4 regions of the Paenarthrobacter sp. YJN-5 genome follow, and region 4 is predicted to be linked to each of the others. Evidence: riboswitches for the same ligand, from Rfam matches in the RefSeq annotation. Region 4 holds a riboswitch; each other region holds the start of a gene.
What was found. Region 4 has a riboswitch for glycine ahead of gcvP (aminomethyl-transferring glycine dehydrogenase). Riboswitches for the same ligand answer to the same signal wherever they lie in the genome.
Positions count from the first base shown of each region.

Region 1: linked by a shared signal. The riboswitch ahead of gcvP (aminomethyl-transferring glycine dehydrogenase) and the one ahead of gcvP (aminomethyl-transferring glycine dehydrogenase) in region 4 are both predicted to bind glycine.
Region 2: linked by a shared signal. The riboswitch ahead of cycA (D-serine/D-alanine/glycine transporter) and the one ahead of gcvP (aminomethyl-transferring glycine dehydrogenase) in region 4 are both predicted to bind glycine.
Region 3: linked by a shared signal. The riboswitch ahead of gcvP (aminomethyl-transferring glycine dehydrogenase) and the one ahead of gcvP (aminomethyl-transferring glycine dehydrogenase) in region 4 are both predicted to bind glycine.

Region 1 is NZ_CP053544.1:298,664-302,342, forward strand. Features, by position in the region: gene HMI59_RS01400 (AMP-binding protein) at 1-1,390, opposite strand, end outside; glycine riboswitch at 1,711-1,810, shown strand; gene gcvP (aminomethyl-transferring glycine dehydrogenase) at 1,960-3,679, shown strand, end outside.
Region 2 is NZ_CP053544.1:3,769,287-3,772,965, forward strand. Features, by position in the region: gene HMI59_RS17440 (ExeM/NucH family extracellular endonuclease) at 1-855, shown strand, start outside; gene cycA (D-serine/D-alanine/glycine transporter) at 926-2,392, opposite strand; glycine riboswitch at 2,547-2,646, opposite strand; gene HMI59_RS17450 (FAD/NAD(P)-binding domain-containing protein) at 2,743-3,679, opposite strand, start outside.
Region 3 is NZ_CP053546.1:165,416-169,094, forward strand. Features, by position in the region: gene HMI59_RS24730 (IS256 family transposase) at 387-1,637, opposite strand; glycine riboswitch at 2,330-2,428, shown strand; gene gcvP (aminomethyl-transferring glycine dehydrogenase) at 2,576-3,679, shown strand, end outside.
Region 4 is NZ_CP053544.1:3,617,070-3,620,748, forward strand. Features, by position in the region: gene gcvP (aminomethyl-transferring glycine dehydrogenase) at 1-1,561, opposite strand, end outside; glycine riboswitch at 1,739-1,837, opposite strand; gene HMI59_RS16735 (TetR/AcrR family transcriptional regulator) at 1,930-2,469, opposite strand; gene HMI59_RS16740 (MFS transporter) at 2,543-3,679, shown strand, end outside.

The sequences.
Region 1 (3,679 bases), 1.2 Mb from region 4:
GGTTTCTTTGCGGCTCCTGCGATGCCAAGGCGAGGACGGCAGGGTAATCCGTTTTTCCGTTGACCAGCCGTGGAATCGAGTCGACTGAGCAGAGGGTCAACGCCGCCCGGGGTATGCCAAGGTCCTGTGCCACGGCCTTCGCGAGAATGGAGAGTTCATGCTCGCCTTCGACCGCGGCCACGAGGCCTCTGTCGGTCCCGGCAACTGCTGCCGTGACGCCGTAGTCGGCCAGGATCTTTTCGACCCGTCCCAGGTCAACGCGCAGCCCCACGATCTTCACGAAGCGACTCCGCCGCCCGACGATCTGGTACAAGCCTCCCGGCCCCCTGCGTGCGAGGTCGCCCGTGCGGAGCTCGGTGATGTCCCGTCCCCGGGCGAGGTCAGATGGCTGCTCGGCGTAACCCAGCATGACGTTCGGCCCGGAGTAGACGAGCTCGCTCTCATCCAGGCCGGGCACGGGCTCCAGCCGGAAGGATCCCCCGGGAATGGGGACCCCTATGGCGTGGGGGTTATCGGCGGCCTCATCCGGGGGAAGGTACGCCATCCGTGCTGTCGCTTCGGTCTGGCCGTACATCACAAAGAGATCCCAGCCGCGCTCCTGGCCGAGCTGCGCATAACGGCGCACGCGTGCAGGGTCCAGGCGTCCGCCCGCCTGAGTGATGTAGCGGAGGCTGGGCAACTCCATGTTTTCGAAGCCCACGCGTTCGAGCAGGTCAAAGGTGTACGGAACCGCGGCAAAAGACGTGACGCACCGTGACCGCATCAGCTCCCAGAAGCACGGGTCAACCACGGATAGATCCGTGAGCGCAATCGAGGCACCCACCAGAAGGTGGCTGTTCACGACGCTCATGCCGTAGCAGTAGGACAGGGGAAGCGTGGTGGCCGCCGTGTCATTCGGGCGGAGATGCAGGTACTGCGCAATGGCCTGCGCATTCGCCTGCACGGATGCTGCGGAGATGCGGACCAGTTTTGGTGATCCGGTTGAGCCGGAAGTGCTCAGCAGCAGGGCGAGTTCGGGATGGAGTTCGTGCTTGCTCCCGGAGTGCCGTTCTTCAAGGATTGTCCCGCCGTCGACGGACCGCGCAATGAGGTCAGGCTCGTAGGCCGCCAGTAGTGTCTCAACGGCGGGGCCTCCGCCGGAGGGGAGGATGAGCAGCGGATGACCTGACGAGAGGGCTGCCAGATACACCGTCAACGAGGACAGTGTGTTGTCGGCCTCGAGGGCGACCAGGCGGCGGACGCCGCCAAACGACGCCGCCATCTCCTGGACGCGGCAAGCCAGTTGGGCGTAGCTAACCGTGCCTGTTCCGAGGTGTACTGCGGGCCGGTCTCCAAACGATGCCAAGTGGGAGGCAAAGGCGACTCCGGCCAAATCCGGCTGAATACTCACCAAGGCAAGATAGAAGGTGTGCCTAACCTAACTCAAATGGATTTGTGGGCGGTTCCGAATTGTGAAGCCCTGGAGCAAGCCGGGAAAAGGGCCGGAAAGTGATAGAGCAAGCCGAAAAAGGGGCCGGAAAGTGATAGAGCAACGGACCCGACGGACGCTCTATCACTTCCCGCCGCCCTACGGGAGATCCTCTATCACTTCCCGCCGCCCCACCGCGGACGCTCTATCACTTCCCAACCGCCCTGACCTGCGCGTCTTGCCTTTCTTCGCGATCACCCGCTATGGTGTAAAGCGTGTCACCGAGGTGGCGCACACGCTTTTGATCTGCGGCGGGAGAGTCCTGCCGGGTACATCCAGTCAGGCGCCGTAGGAGCAAATCCTCCCCAGGAATCTCTCAGGCCCATGTACCGCCGCGGCGAGGCAACTCTGGAAAGCAGTCCGGGCAACCGGGCTCACCGACGGTGCAAGTGGGCAACCAAGTCCACGGAATCTCTCAGGTCCAATACAGAGCGGGGAGGAACCCGTATTCACCATGGCGCTCAGCGGGCGCCTGAATCCTGGAGTTCCTCTTGACTGTTCAATCCTCCCCCACCGCGTTCGCGGACCGGCATATCGGCGCCCGCCGCCAGGCCGATATCGACACCATGCTCAAGGCCATCGGCTACGACTCCGTTGATGGCCTGGTTGACGTTGCGGTCCCCGATTCCATCCGCCAGTCCTCGCCGCTGACCCTGCAGAAGGCCCTCAGCGAGACCCAGGTCCTGGCCGAACTCCGCAAGCTCGCGGCCAAGAACAAGACTGCCGTCCAGATGATCGGCCAGGGGTACTACGACACCATCACGCCCCCGGTGATCCGCCGCAACATCCTTGAGTCCCCGGCCTGGTACACCGCCTACACTCCGTACCAGCCCGAAATTTCCCAGGGCCGCCTCGAAGCACTCCTGAACTTCCAGACCATGGTCCAGGACCTCACTGGCCTTCCGATTGCCAACGCTTCCCTCCTTGACGAAGCCACCGCCGTTGCCGAGGCCGTGCTGCTCATGCGCCGCGCCAACAAGGACAAGACCGCGAAGGACGGCAAGACCGTCCTGGACGCCGACCTCTTCCCGCAGACCATTGCGATCGTGAAGGGCCGCGCTGAAGCGCTCGGCTTCGAGGTGGAGGTTGCGGACCTCTCCGCAGGACTGCCCGACGGCGACATCAACGGCGTCGTCCTCCAGCAGCCGGGCGTCTCGGGCCGGGTGTTCAACCACGCCCCCGTGATCGCGTCCGCGAAGGAGCGCGGTGCACTGGTCACCGTTGCCGCCGACCTGCTGGCACTCACCCTCATCACGCCCCCGGGCGAACAGGGTGCGGACATCGCCGTCGGAACCGCGCAGCGCTTCGGCGTTCCGCTGTTCTTCGGTGGCCCGCACGCCGCTTACATGGCCGTCCGCCAGGGCATGGAGCGCACCCTCCCGGGCCGCATCGTTGGTGTGTCCAAGGACAACGCCGGCGTTCCCGCCTACCGCCTCGCCCTGCAGACCCGCGAGCAGCACATCCGCCGCGAAAAGGCCACGTCCAACATCTGCACGGCACAGGCCCTGCTCGCGATCGTTGCCTCGATGTACGCGGTGTACCACGGTCCGGACGGACTCAAAGCGATCGCCGAGACTGTGCACGGCCACGCTCGCGTTCTGGCCACGGCACTGCAGAAGGCCGGCCGCGAACTCGTCTCCGATTCGTTCTTCGACACCCTCACCGTCCGCGTCCCGGGCAAGGCAAGCAAGGTGATCGGTGCCGCCGAAGCACGTGGCATCAACCTCCGCCGCATCGACGAGGACACCGTGGGTGTTTCCGTTGATGAAACCACGACGCCGGAGGTCCTCTCCGCGGTTGCCGTCGCCTTTGGCGCTGGTCCGGTCGGGGACGCGGCAGGGTTCGAACTGGCCTCGGACGTGCTCCGCACCTCCGACTTCCTGCAGCACCCCGTGTTCAGCACGCACCGTTCCGAGACGCAGCTGTTGCGCTACATCCGCAAGCTGTCCGACCGGGACCTGGCGCTGGACCGCACCATGATCCCGCTGGGTTCGTGCACCATGAAGCTGAACGCCACGGCGGAGATGGAAGCAATTTCCTGGCCCGAGTTCGCCTCCATCCACCCGTTCGCTCCGGATTCCCAGACTGAGGGCTGGCGTGAGCTGATCTCTGGCCTGGAAGCTGACCTGACGGAGATCACGGGTTACGACCAGGTCTCCATCCAGCCGAACGCGGGGTCCCAGGGCGAGCTTGCCGGACTCCTCGCCATCC
Region 2 (3,679 bases), 150 kb from region 4:
GAGCTGTACTACGCCCCGGACGGAACCATCACCTATGCCGAGGCGAACGCGGTGCTGCCGTTCGTCAACAATCTCTGGACGACGTCCCTTACTGGCGCACAATTCAAGACGCTCCTGGAACAGCAGTGGCAGACCAACCCCGACGGAACGGTTCCGAGCCGCCCGTACCAGCAGTTGGGGTTGTCCAAGAACGTCAACTACACCTACGACGCCGCCCGCCCGGCAGGTGAGCGCGTCACCGGGATCCGGGTGGACGGTACGCCGATCGATCCGGCCCAGCAGTACAGGATCGGTACCTTCAGCTTCCTTGCCACCGGCGGTGACAACTTCCGCGTCTTCCTGGAAGGCAGCAACACCAAGGACACCGGTTTGGTGGACCGGGATGCGTGGATCAAGTACCTCCAGGCGCACAACCCGGTATCGCCGGACTTCGCGCGCCGTTCCGTGGCGGTCGCCAACACCACGGCCGGCGACGTCACGGCCGGAGATGCCCTGAGCCTGGCCGTTTCCAAGCTGGACCTGACGTCCATCGGCAGCCCGGCGAACAAGACCCTCAAAGCCTCGTTCGTCGATGCCGCAGGCACCACCGTGGAGCTGGGCGATGTTCCGGTGACCTCCGGTGCCGCGAACGTCAACGTCACGGTACCCGCCACAGCAGCAGCCGGTACCGCGACGCTGGTGCTCACCGCCGTCGAAACCGGCACCACCGTCAAGGTCCTGGTCACGGTGGCGGAGAGCGTTCCGAATTCGCCGCAATGCACGGCACCGGTCAAACCATCCAAGTGGTACGACATTGCGGGCTGGCTCCGCTACGCCATCGCGTGGTTGGAATATCAGAGGTGCCTGAGGGGCTGACAAACCCCCGTTGGCAGTGAAGGGGCCAGGCCCCGCGTCCGTGTGGTCGCGGGGCCTGGCTTTTTGCTTCCTACTTGCGTGCGGGTTCAGGCTCGGGAAGCCGCCCGGCGTCCTCTTGCAGGCTCGCGCGGAACGCTTCGAACCGGGCCACGTGGGCCGGCCGACGCCGCAGGATGGCCCACGCGATGCCCAACGCCACGAACCACACCGGCGTGACAAGCAGCGCTATGAGGGTGTCCGGCTGCGTGGTCAATGCCCACATGATGAACCCGAAGAACGCGAAGACCACCCAAACCATCACAACACCGCCGGGCATCTTGAACGCGGAGCCATCGTGCAGTTGCGGACGACGCTTCCGGAAGGCGAGGTAGCTCGCCAGGATGATCGACCAGACGAACACGAAGCACACGGCCGACACCGTGGTGACCATGTCGAAGGCCTTGCCAACGTCCTGGCCGGCGTACATGAGGACGACGCCGGAGAGCAGCAGGACGCAGGAAAGGAACAGTGCGTTGCGGGGTACTTTGCGTCCGGAGAGCGCACTGAAGACTGCAGGTGCGTCGCCTTCCTGCGCCAAGCCGTAAACCATGCGGGACGTGGAGTAGATTCCGGAGTTCGCGGAGGACATCGCCGAGCTCAACACCACGAGGTTGACGATCGTGGCTGCGGCCCCAAGCCCGGCAAGCGAGAACATGGCGATGAAAGGGCTGTGGCCGGCCGCGAACTGCGTCCACGGAGTAACGGACATCAGGATGATGAGGGCGCCTACGTAGAAGAGCAGCACACGGATGGGAATGGAGTTGATGGCCTTGGGAAGGTTTTTCTCCGGATCTTTCGCTTCGGCAGCGGTGGTTCCTACCAGTTCAATACCCACGAACGCGAAGACTGCGATCTGGAAACCGGCCACGAACCCCATGAATTCGTTGGGGAAGAAGCCTCCATGGGACCAGAGGTTGGTGAAGCTGGCCGGGCCCGCATCGGACTGGAAGCCACTGAAGATCATGAACAGGCCCACGATGATGAGCGCCGCAATGGCCACGATCTTGATGAGGGCGAACCAGAATTCCGTCTCGCCGAAGGCCTTCACGGTTGCCAGGTTCAAGAGCAGGAGGATGCCGATCGTGATGAGTCCTGGAATCCAGAGGGGCAAGCCCGGCCACAGTTCTTCCGAGTAGCCGGCTATCGCTATGACGTCCGCGATGCCCGTGATAACCCAGCAGAACCAATACGTCCATCCAGTGAAGAATCCCGCCCACGGACCCAGAAGGTCTGCGGCGAAGTCGCTGAAGGACTTGTAGTTCAGGTTGCTCAACAGCAACTCGCCCATGGCCCGCATGACGAAGAACAGCATGAAGCCGATGATCATGTAAACGAAAATGACGGAGGGCCCGGCGGCGGAGATGGTTTTCCCGGAGCCCATGAACAGGCCGGTTCCGATGGCACCGCCAATGGCGATCAGTTGGATGTGGCGGTTGCTGAGTTGCCGTTCGAGGTGGGGCTCATGGTTGTTGTCTGTTGGCGGGCGCTGAATCGTCATGAGGAACTCCATTGTTCAGGCGGCACCGGAATGCCACGATGATTCGGGTTCCTCCCCGCTCTGTCATTGACCTGAGAGTTTCCGCGTCCCTGCAGGCAGGAACGCTTGCACCTTCGGTGAGCCCGGTGGGAACCGTGCTTCTTTCCAGAGTTGCCTCGCCGCGGCGGTACAGGGTGCCTGAGAGATTCCTGGGGAGGGTTTGCTCCTACGGCGCCTGACGGGATGTACCGGCAGGACTCTCCCGCCGCGGATCACTAGCGCGCATCACCAGTCGGTGACGCAGATCACACACTAGCGAAGGGCGGGCACCCGCTGCAAACGCCCGGCATCCACGGTCGTCATAAAAGGGATTAAAGCCCCAGGATGCTCCGCGCGATCTCGTCGGCGTCGCGCAGCGTCCGCTGTCCGCTGGTGTAGGCTTGGCCGGTTGCCGGTTTCGCCTCAGCGGCGATGGCGGTCCCCCACTGGGTTGCCGACAGCTGAAGGCCCAGCACGTACAAACCCTCGGTTACCGAGCCGTTCGCGGCCACGGGCCGGTAAGGATGTGGTTCCACATCCAGGCCGGTGGTCTGCACCGGTGTCCCTTCGACGCTCATCATGATCTTGGTTCGCACCAGGCCGTCCTCCATGAGCTGTTCCAGCAACGGGGAGACGTTGATACCCACCCGGTTGGCGGGCGACATCGCTTCAATCAGGGTCCTCGCCTGCACGGGCGCATCCCGCACCCAGGGCGAAAAGGCGCGGAAGACCTTGGCGTTGCGGTCCACGCTGAATTTCGGGTCCGGTCCCACGAAACTCACGACGCCGGCACGCGCCAAGGCGGCCAGCTGCTCCGAACGAAGTGCGGGAGGCCCGCTGGCCAGTCCCTCGACGAAGGATTCGAACCAGCCGCGCAGCTCCGCCACCCACGACTCATCCGTGATTCCACCGTCCGCCACCACGGTCTTAAGGATCGCGCGGCCCGTATGGAGCGCGCCGATCGCCATCTTCACAGGATCGGCTTCGCCGAGCTCCGAACGCAGGGCATCATCATCCAGGTAATCGGTGATGGCCTTGTCCAACTCGCGGCGGGACGCGAAGGTCCGGCCCGCCAACGGGGCGGCGAGCGCCCGGAGGTTCAGCCGGCGCGAAGCCACCACGTGTTTCTCGACCAGCGCGCCCACTTCGGTTTCCCAGTTCCCCGTTGAGTGCGCATGCGGCTGCAACGCGTCCTCCAGGTCGGCCAGGAATTGGGCCGAGTCCCGGATCGCGGCCGGTTGGGACCGTGCCAACGTTGCGTAGTACGCC
Region 3 (3,679 bases), on a different replicon from region 4:
TCAACCTGCATGCAGGCGGAGCCACGTCGGACAAGGAGTGCTTGTGCCAGCGCATCCGAAGCCCATCACGTCCGCCCTGTTCCACTCGTGAGAGCGAATGCGGTTGGGCTACTCGTAACGGGTGACCGGGTATCTCGCGCCGAGAGCTCTGCCGTACTTGAACGGTGGAACGACTTTGGATCTGGCTGGCTCGAAGTGCGCCAGCGCCCGTTCCAAGATCCAGCCGTGAACTGATCCTATGGTGGCTTGCTGACGGTCAAGTCCCGTGGAGTGGTGTAACCGTTTCGTGATCCTTCAAGGATGTGGGGGCTAGTTTTCGTTGTGATTGCAGATGCTCGCGACGAGCTCACTCACGGTGTCGGAGTACAGCCCAGGAGTGGGGGCGCTCATGCTGCGGCCCCGAGCTCGGGGAGCTCATGGTGCTGGCCGATAGTGTCGGTACCCACGAGCGTGAGGCGGCACCTCGCGAGAACGTCAAGACCGAGGTAACGACGACCCTCGGCCCATTCGTCAGACTGCTCCGCAAGAACGGCCCCGACGAGGCGGGTGATCGCGGCCCGGTTCGGGAAGATCCCCACCACATCGGTCCTGCGGCGGATCTCACGGTTCAGGCGCTCGTTCGGGTTATTCGACCAGATCTGCTGCCACACATCTTTCGGGAACGTGGTGAACGCGAGAATGTCAGCCCGGGCAGCATCGAGGTGGTCGTGCACTTCGGGGAGTTTGTCCTCGACGTAGTCCAGGAGCCGGTCGAATTGGGCCTCAACACTTTTCTGGTCGGGTTGGTCGTACACGGAATGCAGCATCGCTTTCACCGCCGGCCACATGCTCTTCGGGGTCACTGACATCAGGTTCGCAGCGTAGTGCGTGCGACACCGTTGCCACGACGTCCCAGGGAAGTTCGCGCGCATCGCTTCAACGAGGCCAGCGTGCGCGTCAGAGGTGATGAGTTTCACCCCGGTGAGGCCGCGCGCGACAAGGTCTGCGAAGAACCCGTTCCACGCCATCGTGGTCTCCGCGGTCGCCACTTGCATGCCCAGGACTTCCCGATGCCCGTCAGCGTTCACCCCGGTCGCGACGAGCACCATGGTGTTGATCACCCGCCCGCCCTCACGCACTTTCATCGTGAGTGCGTCGCACGCGACGAACGTGAACGGGCCGGCCTCACCTAACGGCCTCGTGCGAAACTCACGCACATGCTCGTCCATATCGGCGGCCATTCGGGAGACCTGCGACTTCGACAGGGAATGGATGCCAAGGGTCTTCACGAGTTTGTCCATCCGCCTCGTTGAGACGCCAGCGAGGTAGGCGTCAGCGACGACGGTGATCATCGCCGCTTCTGAGCGTTTGCGACGTTCGAGGAGCCACTCGGGGAAGTACGTGCCGGAGCGGAGCTTCGGGATCGCGACGTCTATGGTTCCGACACGCGTATCGAGTTCACGGGTGCGGTATCCGTTGCGGGAATTCACTCGGTCAGCAGAGGGCTTCCCGTACTCGGCGCCGCAGATCGCATCTGCTTCGGCTGAGAGGAGGGTGTTGATCATGGTTTGCAGCAGGGTGCGCATCAGATCCGGTGATGCGTCGCCCAGCGCGTTGGTGAGGACGGTGGCAGGGTCGACAATAGAGGGAGTGGTCATCGGTGTGACGCCTTTCGAGTGGGATGTGAGAGTTTCCTCGAAGGAAGATCCCGGTGGCCACGCTGACGTTTACTGGCCGGGATCGTTACACCACTCTACGGGGCACTACTTTGCTGACAGGGCTTCGTCGAACATCCCGCATCGCCCACTATGGGGATGCGTCGGTAACCTCCTAAGCACATTTGACGTCCGGTTTGGCGCAAGACCTCAGGGAGCCTGCGGGTGCGGTTAGTAGCTGGCAATCGGGTTGGGATGTTGGACCTTGAGCTTCGCCTCACTTGCATCTCACATTTAAAGATCTAAAGGATCGCAAGTAGGATCAATAATGGATTCTGCGCACCAGTGTGTCAACAGTCACAATTTGATTTTCTGAGTCTTATCACGGAACCGGCGGGCAGAGACTTCCCGCATGGCCTCCCGAACAGACGCCCGAGGCCTTAGGCGGGGCGGTAATAGCAGCACCCGAATGTGTAAACTTCACGTGCCGGGGACTCTCGTCCACGGCTTGTCCGCTTCGCTGCCGGCCCAGGCGTACTCCAAACCCTGCGGACCTGGCCATTACTTACGCGAGCATCCCTTAACTGAGCCACACCAGGATTTCGCGAGCACACTGGCGGGACTGGGCGCGTACTTGCGCGATTTGACAGCCCCATAGTATGTTGTGAGCCGAATCACCAAATTTCATAGCCTTTTGAACCGTGGCGGGAGAGACCTGCCGGTACATCCAGTCAGGCGCCGTAGGAGCAAATCCTCCCCAGGAATCTCTCAGGCCCATGTACCGCCGCGGCGAGGCAACTCTGGAAAGCAGTCCGGGCAACCGGGCTCACCGACGGTGCAAGTGGAACACAGTCCACGGAATCTCTCAGGTCCAATACAGAGCGGGGAGGAACCCACATTCATCGTGGCGCTCAGCGGGCGCCTGAATCATGGAGTTCCTCTTGACTGTTAAATCCTCCCCAACCGCGTTCGCGGACCGGCACATCGGCGCCCGCCGCCAGGCCGACGTGGACACCATGCTCAAAGCCATCGGCTACGACTCTGTCGACGGCCTGGTTGACGTTGCCGTCCCCGATTCCATCCGCCAGTCCTCACCGCTCACGCTGCAGAAAGCGTTGAGCGAGGTGGAGGTCCTTGCCGAGCTCCGCAAGCTCGCCTCCAAGAACAAGACCGCCGTGCAGATGATCGGCCAGGGTTACTTCGACACCGTCACGCCGCCGGTCATCCGCCGGAACATTCTTGAATCCCCGGCCTGGTACACCGCCTACACTCCGTACCAGCCCGAGATTTCGCAGGGCCGCCTCGAAGCACTGCTGAACTTCCAGACCATGGTCCAGGACCTGACTGGCCTGCCGATCGCCAACGCTTCGCTGCTGGACGAAGCCACCGCCGTGGCCGAAGCTGTGCTGCTGATGCGCCGCGCCAACAAGGACAAGTCGGCCAAGGACGGCAAGACCGTCCTGGACGCCGACCTCCTCCCGCAGACCATCGCGATCGTGAAGGGCCGCGCCGAAGCACTTGGCTTCGAGGTTCTTGTTGCGGACCTCTCTGCCGGATTGCCCGACGGCGACATCAACGGTATCGTCCTGCAGCAGCCCGGTGTTTCAGGCCGGGTCTTCGATCACTCCGCCGTGATCGCAGAGGCGAAGGAACGCGGTGCCCTGGTCACCGTTGCTGCCGATCTGCTGGCGCTGACACTCATCACCCCTCCCGGTGAACAAGGTGCGGATATCGCCGTCGGAACCGCCCAGCGTTTCGGTGTCCCGCTGTTCTTCGGCGGGCCGCACGCCGCCTACATGGCTGTTCGGACCGGCATGGAACGCACGCTTCCGGGGCGCATCGTGGGAGTGTCCAAGGACAACGCCGGCGTGCCCGCTTACCGGCTCGCCCTGCAGACCCGCGAGCAGCACATCCGCCGGGAAAAGGCGACGTCCAACATCTGCACGGCGCAGGCATTGCTCGCGATCGTTGCATCGATGTACGCCGTCTACCACGGCCCCGAGGGCCTCAAAGCAATCGCCGAAACAGTCCACGGCCACGCACGC
Region 4 (3,679 bases):
CGAACTCGGGCCAGGAAATGGCTTCCATCTCCGCCGTGGCGTTCAGCTTCATGGTGCACGAACCCAGCGGAATCATGGTCCGGTCCAGCGCGAGGTCGCGATCGGAGAGCTTGCGGATGTAGCGCAGGAGCTGCGTTTCGGAGCGGTGGGTGTTGAACACCGGGTGCTGCAGGTACTCACTGGAGCGCTCAACGGAAGCCTCCAGCGCAAAGCCCTCTGCGGACTCAACCGCGGAGGCACCGAAAACTTCAAGGACACTGCCGACGATGTCAGTTGTTGTTGTCTCATCCACGGAGATACCCACGGTGTCCCCGTCGATTCCACGCAGGTTGATGCCACGCTCTTCGGCAGCAGCGACGAGCTCGGCGCCGCGGCCCGGAACGCGAACCGTGATGGTGTCGAAGAAGGACCCGTGGAGGACCTCGACGCCGGCAGCCTTCAGTGAGGCCGCAAGGGTGCGCGCGTGGTGGTGGGCGGTCTCGGCGATGGCCTTCAGGCCTTCGGGGCCGTGGTAAACGGCATACATTGAGGCGACGATGGCCAGGAGAGCCTGCGCCGTGCAGATGTTGGACGTGGCCTTTTCGCGGCGGATGTGCTGCTCGCGGGTCTGCAGCGCCAAGCGGTAGGCGGGGACACCTGCGTCGTCCTTGGAAACGCCCACCAGACGGCCGGGCATGGAACGCTCCAGCCCCTTCTGGACTGCCATGTAAGCGGCGTGCGGGCCGCCGAAGAACAGCGGAACACCCAGTCGCTGGGCGGAGCCGACGGCGATGTCCGCACCCTGTTCACCCGGAGGGGTGATGAGCGTGAGGGAAAGAAGGTCGGCAGCAACCGTCACCAGCGCGCCCCGCTCTTTCGCCTCGGCGATGACGGCGGAGTGGTCGAAAACCCGGCCCGAAACGCCCGGCTGCTGGAGGACGACGCCGTTGATGTCGCCGTCGGGCAGTCCCGCGGAGAGGTCCGCAACCTCCACCTCGAAGCCGAGCGCCTCAGCGCGGCCCTTCACGATCGCAGTGGTCTGCGGCAGGCAGTCTGCGTCCAGGACGGTCTTGCCGTCCCTCGCCGTCTTGTCCTTGTTGGCGCGGCGCATCATCAGCACGGCCTCGGCAACAGCGGTGGCTTCGTCAAGGAGCGAAGCATTGGCGATCGGAAGGCCAACGAGGTCCTGCACCATGGTCTGGAAGTTCAGCAGCGCTTCGAGGCGGCCCTGGGAAATTTCCGGCTGGTAGGGCGTGTAGGCGGTGTACCAGGCCGGCGACTCAAGAATGTTGCGGCGGATAACCGGCGGCGTGATGGTGTCGTAGTAGCCCTGGCCGATCATCTGGACAGCAGTCTTGTTCTTGGAAGCAAGCTTGCGGAGTTCAGCAAGGACCTCCACCTCGCTCAGCGCGTTCTGCAGCGTCAGGGCAACGTCCTGGCGGATGTCGTTGGGAACCGCGGTGTCCACGAGGGAATCCACGGAGTCGTAACCGACTGACCTGAGCATGGTGCCGATGTCGGCCTGGCGGCGGGCACCGATGTGCCGATCGACGAAGGCGGTGGAGGCTGAACTAACCGTCACGAAGGAACTCCATTAGTTGGGCGGCGCTTGGGTACGCCGCAGTGGCTCGGGTTCCTCCCCGCTCTGTATTGGACCTGAGAGTTTCCGCGGGTTGCCTTCGCAACGCCGCTTGCACCGTCGGTGAACACAACAATCGTCACCGCTGACGGCGGATTGCCTGCTGCTTTCCAGAGTTGCCTAGCCGCGGCGGTGCGTGGGCCTGAGAGATTCCTGGGGAGGATTTGCTCCTACGGCGCCTGCGTCACGTGCTTTGCAGGACTCTCCCGCCGCAGATCATAGGCTTATGCAGTTGTTCGCGGCCCGCTGCAAGGCGCACCACAATTGTTAATTGTCCTACGTGCCCGGCGTCGCGGCAAATAGGCGGAGCGCTACTTCCGCAGTCGCTCCAGAACCTCGAGCAGGATCCCGACGTCGGCCTCCCGCCCGGCACTGCCACCGGCCTGCCCGCCTTCGAACATGGCGTTGAAATAGAGTCCGTCGCCCATGTAGCTGACGGCTTTGGCGACTTCCGGCCCAACGTCCTCGGCGAGCACGTCCAGCCAGCGTTGTTGGATGGCGGCAAACCTCCTCCGCGTCTCCTCGTGGGCTACCTCGGCCAAGCGGGTGGTCGCCACGAAGGCCCGGTCCATGGGCGTACCGGCCCACACCGAAGACCGGATGAAGTACGCAGCTGCGCCGTCCGGGGCCGCGATCATTTGTTCGGTGTCTTCCTCCGCCAAGCGGTCGAGGCGTTCCAGCAAAGCGCTGATGAGGGCCTCCTTGTTGGGGAAGTGATAGAGGAGCCCTCCCTTGGAGACTCCGGCGCGCTTCGCGACGGCGTCGAGCGTTGCTGCCCGCTCCCCCACCTCGATCAGGAGCGCCTCGAAGGCATCCAGGACGGCATCCTTGGCAACTGGTTTTCGCGGCATGTGTCCATCATTCCCTAAACAGGCGTGTTGAGCTCCTTTGAAACTATACCGTCTGGACGGTACAGTAATGTTCATGTTTTCGTCGTCCGCAACCAAAGCTCCCCGCACTTCCACCCGTCCCCTCCCCGGCAGGACGGCAGGATGGCGCGACTGGACGGCCCTTGCCCTGCTCATGTTTCCGGTTCTCCTGGTGGCCGTGGACAACACCGCCCTCACCTTCGCTCTGCCGGAGATCGCCCGCTCATTGGAAGTCGGGGGCATCCAGCTTCTGTGGATCCTTGACGCGTACCCGCTGGTCCTGGCTGCATTGCTGGTATCCATGGGCAACCTCGGCGACAGGATAGGACGACGGCGGCTGCTTCTGGCCGGCAGCACAGGCTTCGCTGCGGTGTCGGCTGCTACGGCGTTCGCGCCCTCGGCTGAATGGCTGATAGCCGGCCGCGCAGCCCTTGGAGTCTTCGGCGCCATGCTGATGCCCTCAACACTGTCCCTGATCAGGAACATCTTCACCGACCCGAACCGGCGCCGCCTCGCCATCGCCGTCTGGGCAGCCGGGTTCTCGGGCGGCGCAGCCCTCGGCCCCATCTTTGGCGGCTGGCTCGTGGAGCACTTCTGGTGGGGAGCTGTCTTCCTGGTGGCAACGTTCCTGCTCCTGCCCCTGCTTGCGTTCTGCAGGATCCTCATTCCGGAGTCGAAGGACGCCAACCCTGGCCGCGTGGACGTACCAAGCATCGTCCTGTCCGTCCTCACCATGGCTCCGCTCGTCTACGGCATCAAGGAATTCGCCGTGCACGGCTTCGGGCCAACCGCTGCTTTCTTCATGCTCTTCGGCGCGGTACTGGGCGTGCTCTTCGTGCGGCGGCAGCAGCAGTTGGCCAGCCCCCTGCTGGACGTGCGCCTCTTCAGCAACAAAGTGTTCAGCACGGCCATCGTCGCCAACGCGCTGTCCCTGTTCTCCATGACCGGGTTCATCTACTTCTTCGCCCAGCACCTGCAACTCATCGAAGGCCAGTCGCCCATGGAGGCGGGTATTGCCATGATCCCGGCCCTCTTGGCCACCATCGTGGCAGGGCTGGTAGTGGTGCCGCTGGTGAAGCGGATCCGCCCCGGCTTTGTGGTGGCGGGCGGCCTGGTACTCAATGCAGTGGGGTACCTGGTGGTTGTCGTGGGCGATCACGGAAGCGGCCCGGTGTTCCTGCTCTCAGCATTG